DNA from 2 places in the Bacillus sp. FSL K6-0138 genome. Region 1 is predicted to be linked to the other one. Evidence: a T-box and tRNA genes for the amino acid it is inferred to sense, from the RefSeq annotation. Region 1 holds a T-box; the other holds one or more tRNA genes.
What was found. A T-box is a leader RNA that pairs with one kind of tRNA and senses whether it is charged. The one in region 1 lies ahead of tyrS (tyrosine--tRNA ligase), so its partner is inferred to be a tRNA-Tyr.

Region 1 (7,219 bases):
TAATTAGGAGCCAGTATGCCCCTGGTTCATCAGCAAATGGCATTCCTACGCTCCCAGAATTGACAATGCGTATACTGCCTGTTTGTCGCTCAAATTGCATATGGGTATGTCCGCAGACAACAATCTGTTGCCGAATGCCTGAAAAAATAGTGGCAAGTCGTTCTTGGGAGGTATTGGGTGTAATGATTTCCTCATCACTACGTGGTGTAGCGTGACAAAATAGCACATCTCCCAATCCATTAATATGAACTGTTACTGTTTCGGGTAATTTTGATAGAAAGTCTCTTTGAGACCGAGTTAACTGATCAGCGACCCATTGGGTTCTTTGTCGACCCTTTTCTGACATTGTAGATGGGAGTTTTTTCCATCAAAAGCCATTACTACTTCTCTATCCCCATTTCCTCGAATAAAGCGAACTTTATCAGTCAAGGAGAAAATCCGTTCCAAAGTTTGTTTAGGCATTGGTCCAGAGACGATATCTCCACCAATAACAATTAAATCCGGCTTGACATCTTCAAGTTCCTTTAGCAATGCATTTAATGCCGGCAGGTTTCCATGAATATCATAAAGTGCCGCAATCTTCATCTGTGAAATTCCTCCCCTTCGCCTAGTTTTTTCACAATCTCTTCTCAATATATATATTCATAGCCGGCTCTATGCAAATCCTTCCGTATATCTGAAGGCTCTCTATAAAATAAAGAGACGGTTGGTAAGTGCAAGACAAAAATCCTATTCTCTCTACCGTGAAAATTCGGCTCAGTTTTCCCTTCCCTTTAACCTGCTCCGTCTACTGGCTAGTTACGTAAGAGCCAAAATATTAATGATCGAGTAACATGTCTATTTCCTTACCTCCCGATGGTCTTGGAATCTTTAACACGATTTTGATGGCTACATCCACACTTTTTGATATTCCCAGGGAACAAAAAACCCTTGCCATTTGGCAAGGGTTCGCTGATTACTTATAAGTCAGCAGGAAGTATTTCTTTTTCCCGCGGCGGATGACGGTGAATTGGCCTTCGATGCGGTCTTCGCGGCTGAGGACGCTGTTTACGTCAGTGCGTCGTTCGCCGTTGATGTAGACGGCTCCGTTTGTGATGTCTTCGCGCGCCTGGCGTTTGGATGGCGACAGCTTCGATTGGACGAGGACATCGACGAGCGGCAGTTCATCGGTTTGCCCGAGTTCCATGGAAGGAACGCCTTTGAAGCCGACCTTCACTTCTTCGGCTGACAGCTGTTTAATGTCTCCGCTGAAGAGCGCTTTTGAAATGTTGACAGCCTGCTCGAACGCTTCGCGGCCGTGAACGAGGACCGTCACTTCTTCGGCAAGGCGTTTTTGCGCTTCGCGTTTTTCAGGAGCTGTTTCTGTTTTTTCAGCCAGTTCTTCGATTTCTTCCTTGGAAAGGAAAGTGAAATATTTTAAGTATTTGACGACATCTCTGTCATCTGTGTTGATCCAGAATTGGTAAAACTCATAGGCCGACGTTTTCTCTTTATCAAGCCAGATCGCGCCGCCTTCCGTTTTTCCGAATTTCGTGCCGTCCGCTTTTGTCACAAGCGGGATCGTCAATCCGAAAGCTTTTGCGCTTTCTTCCGATTTCCGGATCAGCTCAAGGCCGGCTGTAATGTTGCCCCATTGGTCGCTGCCGCCGACCTGCAGCTTGCACCCTTCGTTTCTGTATAGGTTTAAGAAATCGAGAGACTGCAGAATCATGTAGCTGAATTCTGTGTATGAGATACCCGTTTCGATTCTGGAGCTTACCGTATCTTTGGCAAGCATGTAGTTGATGCCGAAGTTTTTGCCGACATCCCTCAGGAAGTCAATCACATTCATTTGCCCGATCCAGTCATAGTTGTTGGCCATTACCGCCGGGTTTTCGTCAGCTTCAAAGTCAAGGAAACGCGAAAGCTGATCCTTGATTTTCTGCGACCATTCGCGGACAATCTCTCCGTTGTTCAGCGTCCGCTCGGCTTTTTTTCCGCTCGGATCGCCGATCAGGCCTGTCGCGCCGCCTACGAGTGCGATCGGGCGATGCCCGGCCTGCTGAAAGCGGCGAAGCATTAAGATCGGCAGCAAATGCCCGATATGCAGGCTGTCAGCCGTCGGGTCAAAGCCTGAGTACAGGCTGATCTTCTCCTGATCGAGGAGCTCCCTTAATCCCTCTTCATCGGTTTGCTGCTGAATCAGTCCCCTGAAGGACAAATCATCAAGTAAATGTGTCATCATTATTGGCTCCTTTTTTCCTAAAATAAAAAACGCCCCTTCGTGTAAACGAAGGGACGATGAACATCGCGGTACCACCCTGCTTAAAAGAACGCACGGGGCGTCCTTTTCACTCTTGTTGATAACGGACATCGTCCGCTCTTTTACTACAAAGCGGCAGGCTTTTTCGTAAAAGCGGTTCGTGAGTGTAATTCGAACCATCCATTTGTGCTGATTCTCACCGGCCATCAGCTCTCTAAGACAGGGAAGGATGCGTTCTACTGATCTCAGTCTTCACCTTTTCGTATTTAAGACTAAATCTTTTTTAACATAATATTTCCTCATTGTCAATGAAGCATCAGTCTTCCATCGTCGACAGATCGCCGGCCGGGAGGTTCAGCTCCCACGCTTTCAGGACGCGTCTCATGATTTTTCCGCTCCTCGTCTTCGGCAGTTTATCTTTAAATTCGATTTCCCTTGGGGCAGCATGCGCGGCCAGGCCTTTTTTGACAAACTGTCTGATTTCCTCTTTTAAGGCGTCTGACGGCTCGTATCCTTCCCTGAGTGCAATGAAAGCTTTAATAATTTCCCCGCGGACGGGATCAGGCTTGCCGATGACACCGGCTTCAGCCACGGCCGGATGCTCGACGAGCTTGCTTTCGACTTCAAACGGACCGACGCGTTCGCCTGACGTCATGATGACATCGTCAATCCGTCCCTGGAACCAAAAGTATCCGTCTTCATCCATGTATGCGGAATCCCCAGATACGTACCAATCCCCCGGCATAAAATACGAGCTGTATTTTTCGGGATTATTCCAGATGGAGCGCATCATCGACGGCCAGCCCTTTTTAATGGCAAGATTGCCCATTCTGTAAGGCGGGAGCTCTTTTCCCTGATTATCGACGATCGCTGCCTCGATGCCGGGGAACGGCTTGCCCATCGAACCCGGCTTGATCTCCATGCAAGGATAATTGCAAATAAGCTGTGCACCTGTCTCGGTCATCCACCATGTGTCATGAATCCGGTTATGGAACACTTTGTGCCCCCATCTGATGACCTCCGGATTTAAAGGCTCTCCGACGCTCAAGATATGCCTCAATGAGCTTAAATCGTATTTGTTTACGAGGTCGTCGCCGGCTCCCATCAGCATCCGGAAGGCTGTCGGTGCGCTGTACCAAACGGTGACTTCCAGCTGTTCAATCGTCTCATACCACGACTCCGGACTGAATCTGCCGCCAACGACGACATTCGTCGCCCCGTTCAGCCACGGACCGAAGATGCCGTAGATTGTTCCGGTTACCCAGCCCGGATCAGCCGTGCACCAGTAGATATCATCATCCCGCAGATCAAGGACCCATTTCGCCGTCTGGTAATGCTGGACCATCGCTTGATGGACGTGGAGAACCCCTTTTGGCGCGCCTGTAGAGCCTGACGTATAGTGAAGAAGCATTCCGTCTTCCGGATCGACCCATTCAACCTCAAGATCGGTATTTGCTTCTTCAGCTTTTGAAAAATAGTCTACAATAGGCCCTTCTTCCTTCACGCCTTCCCCGACGACCACAATCGTTTTCAGATCCGGAAGCTCTTTTTGCGGAATCCGCTCCAGCAGTTCAGGCGTCGTGACGATGACCTTCGCCTCGCTGTTTTTCAGCCGGTCTTTTACCGCACCCTCCATGAACGCTTCAAACAAAGGCCCGACGATGGCCCCAAGTTTGACGGCGCCGAGAATAATAAAATAAAGCTCGGGCGATCTCGGCATAAAAACAAACACACGGTCGCCTTTTTTGACATCGGCGTGTTTTTTTAAGACGTTCCCGGCTTTATTCGTTTCATTTTTCATCTCTCTGAAGGTGTACTTTTCGTCGCGGGCCGGATCTTTGTAATAAAAAGCCACTTTGTTTTTCAAGTGCGATTCAGCATGGCGGTCGATGGCTTCATATGCCGCATTCACTTTTCCTGTTTTGTGCCATGAAAAGTTTTTTTCAGCATCTTTCCAGTCAAACGTCCGGTATACTTCCTCATAGTCGTTTAGATTATAATTTCCCTTCACGGCTGGTAACGCTTTCAATTCCATGCCCATCCCCCTTTGTTCCATCATCAAAATATATTATAGTATAGATTTTTTATTTTCTCAATTTTTAAAAAATATTGTTCTTTCCTTTGAAAACGCTTAATATTTTGGTATGTTATGTGTAAAAGACTTCAACTAAGACGTGAGGCGGTGAATACGTGAAGCATCACAAAACCTATCATGCCAAAGAATTGCACACGGGGGAAGGCACATTGCTGATAGAGGGCCCTATCAGCCCCGATAAACTCGCAGAGTATGAGTTTCATGCAGAGCTTACAGCCTTTCGCCCATCTGAAAAACAGCATGAAGCATTAATCGAAATCGCAGGGCTTCCCGAAGGACGGATTATCATCGCTCGTTTCCATCATACCATTGTCGGCTATGTCACCTACGTTTATCCCGACCCGCTTGAAAGATGGTCTGAAGGAAACATGGAAAATTTAATCGAACTCGGCGCCATCGAGGTGGTTCCAAGGTTCAGAGGACACTCTGTCGGAAAGACGCTTTTAGAGGTCAGCATGATGGATCAACAAATGGAAAAATACATTATCATTACGACTGAATATTACTGGCATTGGGATTTGAAGGGGACAAACAAAGATGTCTGGGAGTACAGAAAGATGATGGAGAAGATGATGAATGCCGGGGGCCTTGTCTGGTTTGCCACAGACGATCCGGAAATCAGTTCTCATCCCGCCAACTGTTTAATGGCCCGCATCGGAAAAGAGGTCAGCCAGGAATCGATCGAGCGCTTTGACAGGCTCCGGTTCCATAACCGCTTTATGTATTAAGGGAGCAAAGGGGATCTAAATATGATTGTTGAAAAAATCATGAAAAAAGACGTTGTGACGCTTTCAAGAACAGATACGATCGAAGAAGCGATCAAACGAATGAGGACATTCCGCATTAAACACCTCCCTGTCGTCAATGAACGGGGAACCGTCGTCGGCGTTGTGACGGATCGGGATGTAAAGACGGCAACCCCGAGTATTTTTGCTCAAAACAGCTCAGCCGGCGCTTTGCAGAAACCGGTTGAACTGATCATGTCAAAAGAAGTCGTGACAGGGCATCCGCTCGATTTCGCCGAGGAAATCTCAGCCGTGTTTTTCGAACACGAAATCGGCTGCCTTCCGATTGTGAAAAACGGTAAACTGGTCGGCATTGTGACGAAGTCTGACTTGCTTCATACGTTTGTCAGGCTGACGGGCGCCCATTTTCCCGGCTCGCAGATCGAAATTAAAACCGATGATATCGCCAAAAGCCTCGCCGATATCAGCATGATTTTCAGCAGGCGGCAAATCGGCATTTCAAGCGTGCTCGTTTATCCAGGCGAAGAAGAAAATGAAAAAATTCTCGTATTTCGCGTGCAGACGATGAATCCGGAAGCAAGCATAAAAGATGTAAAATCAAAAGGGTATCAAGTGCTTTGGCCCGCAGAGCAAAGGGATTTGCTATGAAAGACTGCGTCTTTGTCTTTTCTCCCTCCTACCAAACCTATCAATTTCATCAGGACCATCCGTTTAACCAGCTCAGGGTCTATGTCACGTATGACCTTCTGAACACGATGAATGCGTTTGGACAGGGAGAAATCATCGCGCCGCGAATGGCGACAGAATCTGAACTCAGCCTCGTTCACACGGAAGATTATATCAGAGCCGTAAAGCTTGCCGGACGGGGAAAGCTTCCCGAAGCAGACGGAGAGAGCTACGGTCTCGGCACGGAAGATACGCCCGTTTTTGCCGGCATGCATGAAGCCGCTTCGCTTTTGGTGGGCGGCACCCTGACGGCTGCTGACTATGTCATGACCGGCAAGGCAAAGCACGCCCTCAACCTCGGCGGCGGGCTTCACCACGGATTCAGAGGGAGAGCTTCCGGTTTTTGCATTTATAATGACAGCTCGGTTGTAATCCGCTATGTGCAGAAAAACTACCGCGCCAGAATTTTGTACATTGATACAGACGCCCATCACGGAGACGGCGTGCAATTCACCTTTTACGACGATCCATCTGTCTGCACCGTCTCGATTCATGAAACAGGACGCTATCTGTTCCCGGGAACGGGCCAGGTTCAGGAAAGGGGCCATGGCGAAGGCTACGGGTACGCGTTTAATATTCCGCTAGACGCGTTTACCGAGGATCAGTCTTTCATCGATTCCTACCTCACGGCTGTACGTGAAATCGCCGAATTTTTCAAGCCTGACGTAATTTTGACGCAAAACGGAGCTGACGCTCATTACTATGATCCGCTCACACACTTGTGCACAACGATGAGAATATATGAAGAAATTCCAAAGCTTGCTCACGAATTGGCGCACAAGTATTGCGACGGCAGATGGATTGCCGTCGGCGGCGGAGGCTATGACATTTGGAGGGTCGTCCCGCGGGCATGGGGGAGAATCTGGCTCGAAATGAAAGGAATCAAGGCTGAAGGCCATATGCCCGAAAAATGGCTGAAACGCTGGGAAAAACAAGCGTCTGTCCCGCTGCCGGCCGCATGGAGCGATCCTGACGGCCTGTATGCTCCAATTCCGAGAAAAGCCGAGATTACGGAAAAAAATGCGCGTACCGTTTCAAAAGCGCTGTTTCCGATCCGTTCCGCCTCGCGTCCGTCATAGCTTGCACTATAAATAAAAGGCCCTGCGCGGTGATCTGCACCCTGTCAAGTAGACAGTGGAAATAACTAAAACACACTAGACGGCTTTAGCCCTGTATTCCACTGGGCTGAGGCCGTTTAGTTTTTCTTGTAGACGATCGTGGTTGTAAAAGTGGATATATTCATCAATTGCGCTTTGAAGTGCCTCAAATGTCTCGTACGAATTCCGTCTGTATTTCTCGCATTTTAATTTCCCCCAAAACGACTCAATGGGGCCGTTATCAATACAGCGGCCGACGCGGGACATACTCTGTGTCATATTTGCGTTTTCAATCATCCTTCTAAACTGGTGG
Region 2 (7,219 bases), 1.1 Mb from region 1:
CGCGAACAATAACGCGACTAGTTTGACGGCCCAGGGATTGTTTAAGAATTTATCCATTTTTCTTCCCCCTCCAATACCAGCGAGTTGAGGAAGTTTCCCGCGAATTTTTTTTGAACTCCGCTTCAAGCATTTCTTTTAATGCTTCTTCCGTTAAATCACGGTGAAGGTCTCCGTTTTTGGCGACGCTGATGCCGCCGGTTTCCTCGGATACAACGATCGTCAGACTGTCGGTTACTTCGCTGATCCCGACCGCCGCTCTGTGTCTCGTGCCAAGCTCTTTCGAAATAAACGGGCTTTCTGACAGAGGAAGATAACAGGCAGCTGCGGCGACCTCGCTGTTTTTCATGATCACGGCGCCGTCGTGAAGCGGTGTATTCGGAATAAAGATGTTGATCAATAGCTCAGAGCTGACCTTTGCGTTTAAAGGAATCCCCGTTTCTATGTAATCGCCCATTCCGGTTTCCCGTTCAATGGTTAACAGTGCGCCAATCCGCCGTTTTGCCATATATTTGATCGCTTTTGTAATCGCTTCGATCGTTCTCTTCTGCTCCTCTTCTTCAGGATTCCCGCTCCTGGAAAAAAAACGGCCGCGGCCAAGCTGTTCGAGCGCTCTCCTCAGTTCAGGCTGGAAAATGATGATGATCGCCAGGAACCCCCAAGTGATCGCCTGGTCAACCAGCCACTGCAGCGTGCTTAACCCCAAATACTGGCTGGCCACCCGGACAAGAACAATGACTACGATTCCCTTTAAAAGCTGAACCGCCTTCGTTCCGCGGATGACCATCATTAGTTTATATATTACGTACCAAACAAGGAGAATATCAACGGCATCGCCGAGGTACTGCAAGAAAGGGATATCCTCAAAAGCCATTTCCTCGTCCTCCAAGAATTCAGTCATTAGTAAAGTTAATTTGTTTTCAATATCGATTGTTTATCATTTTATATACAGAGGGTATTATACCACACTTTTATTTCCCAAGTGAAATGGCGGCCCCTGCATAAGAAAAGAGAAAGCCATTAAAGTCAGCTTTGCTCTTTGTCTTTTGAATCATCGGCGCCGAAAACCGCTTTTCCGGCTGATTTGATTTGATACCAGATCCAATCAAACGCCTCGTTGATTTCGTGGATCTGACCGGTGACCTGTCCGGCTGAAGCTGTATATTTTTCCCCGTTTATGATCGTTACATCGCCATCGATCTTGCCCTTGATAATCAGCTTGCCGTTTTTAACGGTAACATCGCCTTTGACGACTTTGCCTTCAGGCACGGTGACGGTGTTGTTTTTCACGACCAGATTAGGCTGGTTGGACACGCTGAAATCATGATCATTTTTCCAGCTTGAGAAAAGGCTGCCGCCCATTAGAATGATAAACAACGCCGCCGCCACGATAAACGGATGAGCTTTCAGCCATCTGTTAATGGAAACCGCCCGCTTTTCCTTAGGCAGATTAGCCAGCACATTGGCCGTAAAGTTTTCCGGAGCCGCAAGATGTGACGTGCTCTGCACAAGTGCAATCGACTTTTCCATTTCGCGAAGGCGTTTTTTGCATCCTTCGCATGACTGCAAATGACTTTTAAGCTCCGTCTCCTCTTCCGGAAGAATGTCTCCATCAAGATATTTGTGCATAAGCTGAACAATGTGCTCCGGACAGCTCATTTCATCACCCCACTTAAAGATCCCTTAATTGTTTTCTGAGAGCCTCTCTCCCCCTGTGTATTCTCGTTTTCACGGTGCCTACGGGGATGTTTAAGATTTCGCTGATCTCATTTAGCGAGAGCTCGTCAATGTACTTTAATACGATGACCGTCCTGTATTTTTCGGGAAGCCTTAAGATTTTTTCCTGAATGGTACTATGCAGTTCCAAGGAAAGAACTTCATCCTCTGGAAGCGCAACGTCTGCTGCAACCTGTGAATACATTGTAAGCCCTTCTGTCCCTGCCACCTCTGCATCCAAGTAATAGTCCGGCTTTTTTTTACGGATACGATCGATGGTCAAATTGGTTGCGATTCGATAAAGCCACGTGGAAAATTTCCGGTTAATATCAAAACTGTCGATATTCACGTATGCTCTGATAAATGCTTCCTGCGCAATATCTTCCGCCTCATGCGCATTGCCAAGCATACGGTAGCAAAGCTGATAAATTTTGTCCTTGTAAATATCCACGATATCCGCGAATGCATTACGATCGCCTTTTTTCACCTGTTTGATTCTTTTTTTTATCATTGTTTCCATATTTATCTAACCTCTGCCTTCACCGGTCTTTATGTATACGAGTTGATGTTTGAAAGGTTTCACTGAAATTCATAAAAATAGTTTAACAAAAAATTGGCAGAGTGTTGATGGTTTCAGGGGCCTCAGGCCCTTAATATTAGCTTAAAATTATTATACATCATAAATATTTCGAAATTGAGATTTATGATGAAACGATCAGCGGCCGATCCGGCCGCCGCTCCTACAGCAATTTTTCTCCGAACAATGAACCCATTAACGCAACAGCCGTCTCAGCCGTCCTGTTTTTCTCATCCAATATCGGATTCACCTCAACAAACTCGGCAGACGTTACTAAATTGGATTCCTCCAGCATTTCCATGGCCAAATGACTTTCCCTGTAGCTGATCCCTCCTGCAACGGGCGTCCCCACGCCAGGCGCATCATTCGGGTCAAGGGCATCCAGATCAAGCGACAGATGGACGCCGTCCGTCCGTTCCCGCAAATATTCAATCGTTTCCTCCATAACCCTCGTCATGCCGAGGCGATCGATTTCATGCATCGTATAGACCTTGATTCCTTGTTCTCGAATCAGTTTCTTCTCCCCATCATCAAGCGATCTCGCTCCAATGATGACGATGTTCTCCGGCTTGACCTTGGCACCATCCCCATAAATGCCGGTCAGCCGTTCATGCCCGATCCCCATGCTGATCGCAAGCGGCATTCCATGAATGTTGCCTGAAGGAGACGTTTCCTTTGTATTGACATCAGCATGAGCGTCATACCAGATCACACCCAAATGATGATAATGCCTTGCAAGTCCGGCAAGCGTTCCGATCGCGATGCTGTGATCCCCGCCGAGAACGAGCGGAAACGAACCTGAGGCAACGATTTTATCAACCGTTTGAGCGAGCTTTAAACTCGCATTTGTAATCGCTTTCAAATTACGCAATTCTTCTGATGCGGATTCCCCGCCTTCCCTTTCATCCTCCCTCTGGCCGATTGTGATATCCCCCAAATCTTCGATATCCCGAGAAAGGCTTTCCAAACGTTCATTGACGCCGGCACAGCGAATCGCACTCGGCCCCATGTCAACTCCCCGTCTTAATTGGCCTAAATCCATCGGCACGCCGATCATCGAAATCTTTTTTAACATCACATTTCCCCCTTTCAGATCTTCATTGTACCGCCTGATTGAAAATTGACTCAACAAGACATTTTTTTGAATAGTTATACAAAAAAGGCAAAATAAAAAGGACATCCAAACAGGATGTCCAAAAACTGGGCTAGCTGGATTCGAACCAGCGCATGACGGAGTCAAAGTCCGTTGCCTTACCGCTTGGCTATAGCCCAAAAATGGTGGAGGGGGACGGATTCGAACCGCCGAACCCTGAGGGAGCGGATTTACAGTCCGCCGCGTTTAGCCACTTCGCTACCCCTCCAGAACAGTGCCGGCCAGAGGACTTGAACCCCCAACCTACTGATTACAAGTCAGTTGCTCTACCAATTGAGCTAGACCGGCATAATCAATATGAACATTTTACAAGTAACAGCGTCAAATCGTCGTCCCGAACTCGGAAAGCTTATTCGCGGAAGCCTCTCCTTCGGTACGCTGAAGCCGATACTGCCGAAGCAGATTCGAACGTGCTCTACCAATTGAGCTAGACCGGCATATATCAATACCTTATGCAAAAGCAAGTGCGTTTGACACCGCTCTGCAAAAAATGGTGGAGGATGACGGGATCGAACCGCCGACCCTCTGCTTGTAAGGCAGATGCTCTCCCAGCTGAGCTAATCCTCCGACGTACAGGACGTACTAGTGCATGCGTTGCAACAGGACGTTGCGCTCTTAGCATGCCTTCCTTTAAAAGCTCCGGTATGCCCCTTCTGCTTCTAAAAAATAATGGTGACCCGTACGGGATTCGAACCCGTGTTACCGCCGTGAAAGGGCGGTGTCTTAACCACTTGACCAACGGGCCAAAACCGATTGTTTCCGGCAGCTCTCGTAAAGCTGACAAAAGTTATTATATACAGGTTGCTGCATATTTGTAAAGGGGTAATTTAAAATTTTTATTTTCAAATTTTTCGCTGAAGTTTTTTACAAATAAACGCCGATTTTGATTACACTGTTAGTATCTGAATACAGAAAAGGGGTACACGTACATGATATTGGTCAGCTCTTGTTTGGCAGGCGTTGAATGCCGATATGACGGGAGGCACAGCTATATTGATAAAATCAATCAACTCGTTGAAGAACAAAAAGCAATAATCGTCTGTCCCGAATTGCTCGGAGGTTTTCAAACGCCAAGGGAGCCTGCGGAAATAAACGGCGGAACAGGTGAAGACGTTTTAAACGGGAATGCCGTCATTCTGACTAAATCGGGCGAAAACGTTACGGACCTTTATATAAAAGGAGCTTACAAAACGCTTGAGATCGCAAGAGAGATTCAGGCGGACACCGTCGTTTTAAAAGAAAACAGTCCATCCTGCGGAAGCAGCAACATATATAATGGAAGCTTCTCCGGCCAAAAGATTGCCGGAAACGGCATTACAGCGGCTCTTCTTAAAAGGGAAGGCTTTCGCGTCATTTCTGAGCACCAATTGGATGAACTATAAACCGAAGTGCAGTCTTTGACTGCGCTTTATTTTATTCTTCAGCATCAATCTTTAGAACCGTTTTAAAATAAAATTTCATAATTTCCAATTTTATGTTGAAATAAAATTCCATTAAAAATATACTGAAAATTAAGAAATATATATGCCATTTTTGATCAGGAGGATTCCGGATGAAAAACAGCAATCTCAGCTCCTTAACGACCGAGCGCCGCAATGAAAATGCAAAGCACATCCATCAGGCGGACACATTGGACATTTTAAAAATCATGAATGAAGAGGACAAAAAGGTGGCTGAAGCGGTTGAAGCGGTATTGCCGGATGTAAAAACCGCAGTCGATTATGCAGTCGGGTCATTGCAGAAAGGGGGACGAATCATCTACATTGGTGCGGGCACAAGCGGACGGCTCGGCGTACTCGATGCAGCGGAATGCCCGCCGACATTCAGCATTTCTCCCAATACTGTCAGAGGGCTTATCGCAGGAGGCCAAAAAGCATTATTCGAAGCCGTCGAAGGTGCCGAGGATCGTGAAGAGCTCGGAGCACAAGACTTAAAATCCATCCATCTGTCAAACAAGGATACCGTCATCGGCATTGCCGCCAGCGGGCGAACCCCTTATGTATACGGCGCTCTGAAATACGCCGGAAAAATCGGTGCAAAAACGATTTCCTTAACCTGTAACAAGCAATCGGCAATCAGCCAAGCGGCCGAACACAGCATTGAAGTGATCGTCGGTCCCGAGGTTATCGCGGGATCGACTCGAATGAAGGCGGCAACCGCGCATAAAATGATTCTGAACATGATCTCGACAACATCTATGATTCGATTGGGAAAAGTTTATGAAAACTTGATGGTCGATGTGAACGTAAGCAATGAGAAATTAAAACAGCGGGCGATCCGCATTATTCAAACCGTTACAGGAGCTGAACTGCAAACGGCTGAAAAAGCGCTGCAAGCGGCCGGTAACCGCGTAAAAACGGCTATCATCATGATCAAAACAAATACGGATGCCGCTGCAGCGGAGAAGCTGCTGAAGCAAGCGGAAGGCAATATCGAAAAAGCACTAGCGGCAAACGAAAAAAACGCGTGAAGGAAGGAGAAAGCCATGGCCGCAGGAGGATTAGACATGATCCGCACGATGCTTCACAAGCTTCCGCAGTCTGAACGGAAACTGGCCGAATATATTTTGGAAAATCCGCAGGAAATCGTCAACAGCACCATCCAGGAAATCAGCGGAGCCGCAAATACGAGCGGAGCCGCAGCGATCCGGCTCTGCAAATCGCTCGGGCTAAAAGGATACCAGGATTTAAAGCTGCGAATCGCCGGTGATTTAATGAGATCTGCAGATCAAGGCTACCGGGATATAGAACCGCAGGAACCTCTGTATTCAATCGCTCAAAAAACAGCGAGCAATTCCATTCAGGTGATCCGCGACACATTGGACAATATTGACCAACTCGAACTCCAAAAAGCGATTCAAATGCTGATCACAGCGGGGACGGTCCACTTTTGCGGCATCGGCGCCTCAGGGATTGTCGCACAGGATGCCCAGCAAAAATTTTTACGAATTAAAAAAGGGGCTACCGCATTTACAGACATGCACCTTATCGCATCATTAATCGCCAATGCTGACGAACATGACATTGTATTCGCCATTTCACATTCCGGCGAAACCCGTGAGATCATCGATGTGCTGAAGCTGGCAAAAGAACGCGGCGTGAAAACGATCGGTTTAACCCGCTTCGGACAGTCAGCCGTTTCTTCAATTTGCGATGTTGCTCTGTATACGTCATGTTCGAATGAAGCGCCGTTTCGAAGTGCTGCAACCTCCTCTCGTTTAGCCCAGCTTTATATGATTGACATTTTGTTTTTAGGTATGGCCGCAAAGCGTTATGAAGAAACGATTCAATATATTGATCAGTCAAAAGCGGCCATTCAAACAATGGGAGCAAACAGATCTTAACAACAAAGGGGGAATTGTCAATGAGCGAACAAAAGAAACATGCCGGCTTGGCAAAGCGCATTCTGGAACTTGCGGGAGGAGCGGCGAATGTCGCGGACTATACCCATTGCATGACGCGTCTGCGGATCACGCCAGTTGATAAAGAAAAAGCAGACATCGATTCAATTAAAGCGCTTGAAGGAGTCATCGGCGTCGTCGAAGCCGAAACACTGCAAATCATACTCGGTACAGGCGTTGTTCAGCATGTATCAGATGAATTCGGGGAGCTGCTCAAAAAAGCGGATCACTTTAACGTAAAGGAAGCAGCAGCCAAAAACAAAACCGCAGTTTCAAAGAAAAACGCCACACCCTTTAAACTGTTTTTACGGCGGATCGCAAGCATTTTTATCCCGCTTATTCCCGCATTAGTGGCATCGGGTCTGATCACGGGCAT

Region 2: it encodes a tRNA-Tyr, which carries the amino acid that the T-box ahead of tyrS (tyrosine--tRNA ligase) is inferred to sense. The anticodon was not compared.

Annotation. Positions count from the first base shown of each region.
Region 1 covers NZ_CP150286.1:1,285,932-1,293,150, reverse strand. The annotation lists gene MHB78_RS07130 (hypothetical protein) at 1-43, opposite strand, end outside; partial or broken gene MHB78_RS07125 (metallophosphoesterase family protein) at 68-346, opposite strand; gene MHB78_RS07120 (metallophosphoesterase) at 298-585, opposite strand; gene tyrS (tyrosine--tRNA ligase) at 956-2,221, opposite strand; T-box leader at 2,271-2,504, opposite strand; gene acsA (acetate--CoA ligase) at 2,559-4,277, opposite strand; gene MHB78_RS07105 (GNAT family N-acetyltransferase) at 4,433-5,065, shown strand; gene MHB78_RS07100 (acetoin utilization AcuB family protein) at 5,087-5,731, shown strand; gene MHB78_RS07095 (acetoin utilization protein AcuC) at 5,728-6,888, shown strand; one part of gene MHB78_RS07090 (IS3 family transposase) at 6,964-7,219, opposite strand, start outside.
Region 2 covers NZ_CP150286.1:223,286-230,504, reverse strand. The annotation lists gene MHB78_RS01470 (YbbR-like domain-containing protein) at 1-57, opposite strand, end outside; gene cdaA (diadenylate cyclase CdaA) at 50-871, opposite strand; gene rsiW (anti-sigma-W factor RsiW) at 1,024-1,656, opposite strand; gene sigW (RNA polymerase sigma factor SigW) at 1,670-2,233, opposite strand; gene rocF (arginase) at 2,454-3,365, opposite strand; tRNA gene MHB78_RS01445 (tRNA-Gln) at 3,491-3,562, opposite strand; tRNA gene MHB78_RS01440 (tRNA-Tyr) at 3,567-3,651, opposite strand; tRNA gene MHB78_RS01435 (tRNA-Thr) at 3,659-3,731, opposite strand; tRNA gene MHB78_RS01430 (tRNA-Val) at 3,935-4,010, opposite strand; tRNA gene MHB78_RS01425 (tRNA-Glu) at 4,114-4,188, opposite strand; gene MHB78_RS01420 (DUF523 domain-containing protein) at 4,373-4,825, shown strand; gene murQ (N-acetylmuramic acid 6-phosphate etherase) at 4,996-5,913, shown strand; gene MHB78_RS01410 (MurR/RpiR family transcriptional regulator) at 5,929-6,786, shown strand; gene MHB78_RS01405 (PTS transporter subunit EIIC) at 6,807-7,219, shown strand, end outside.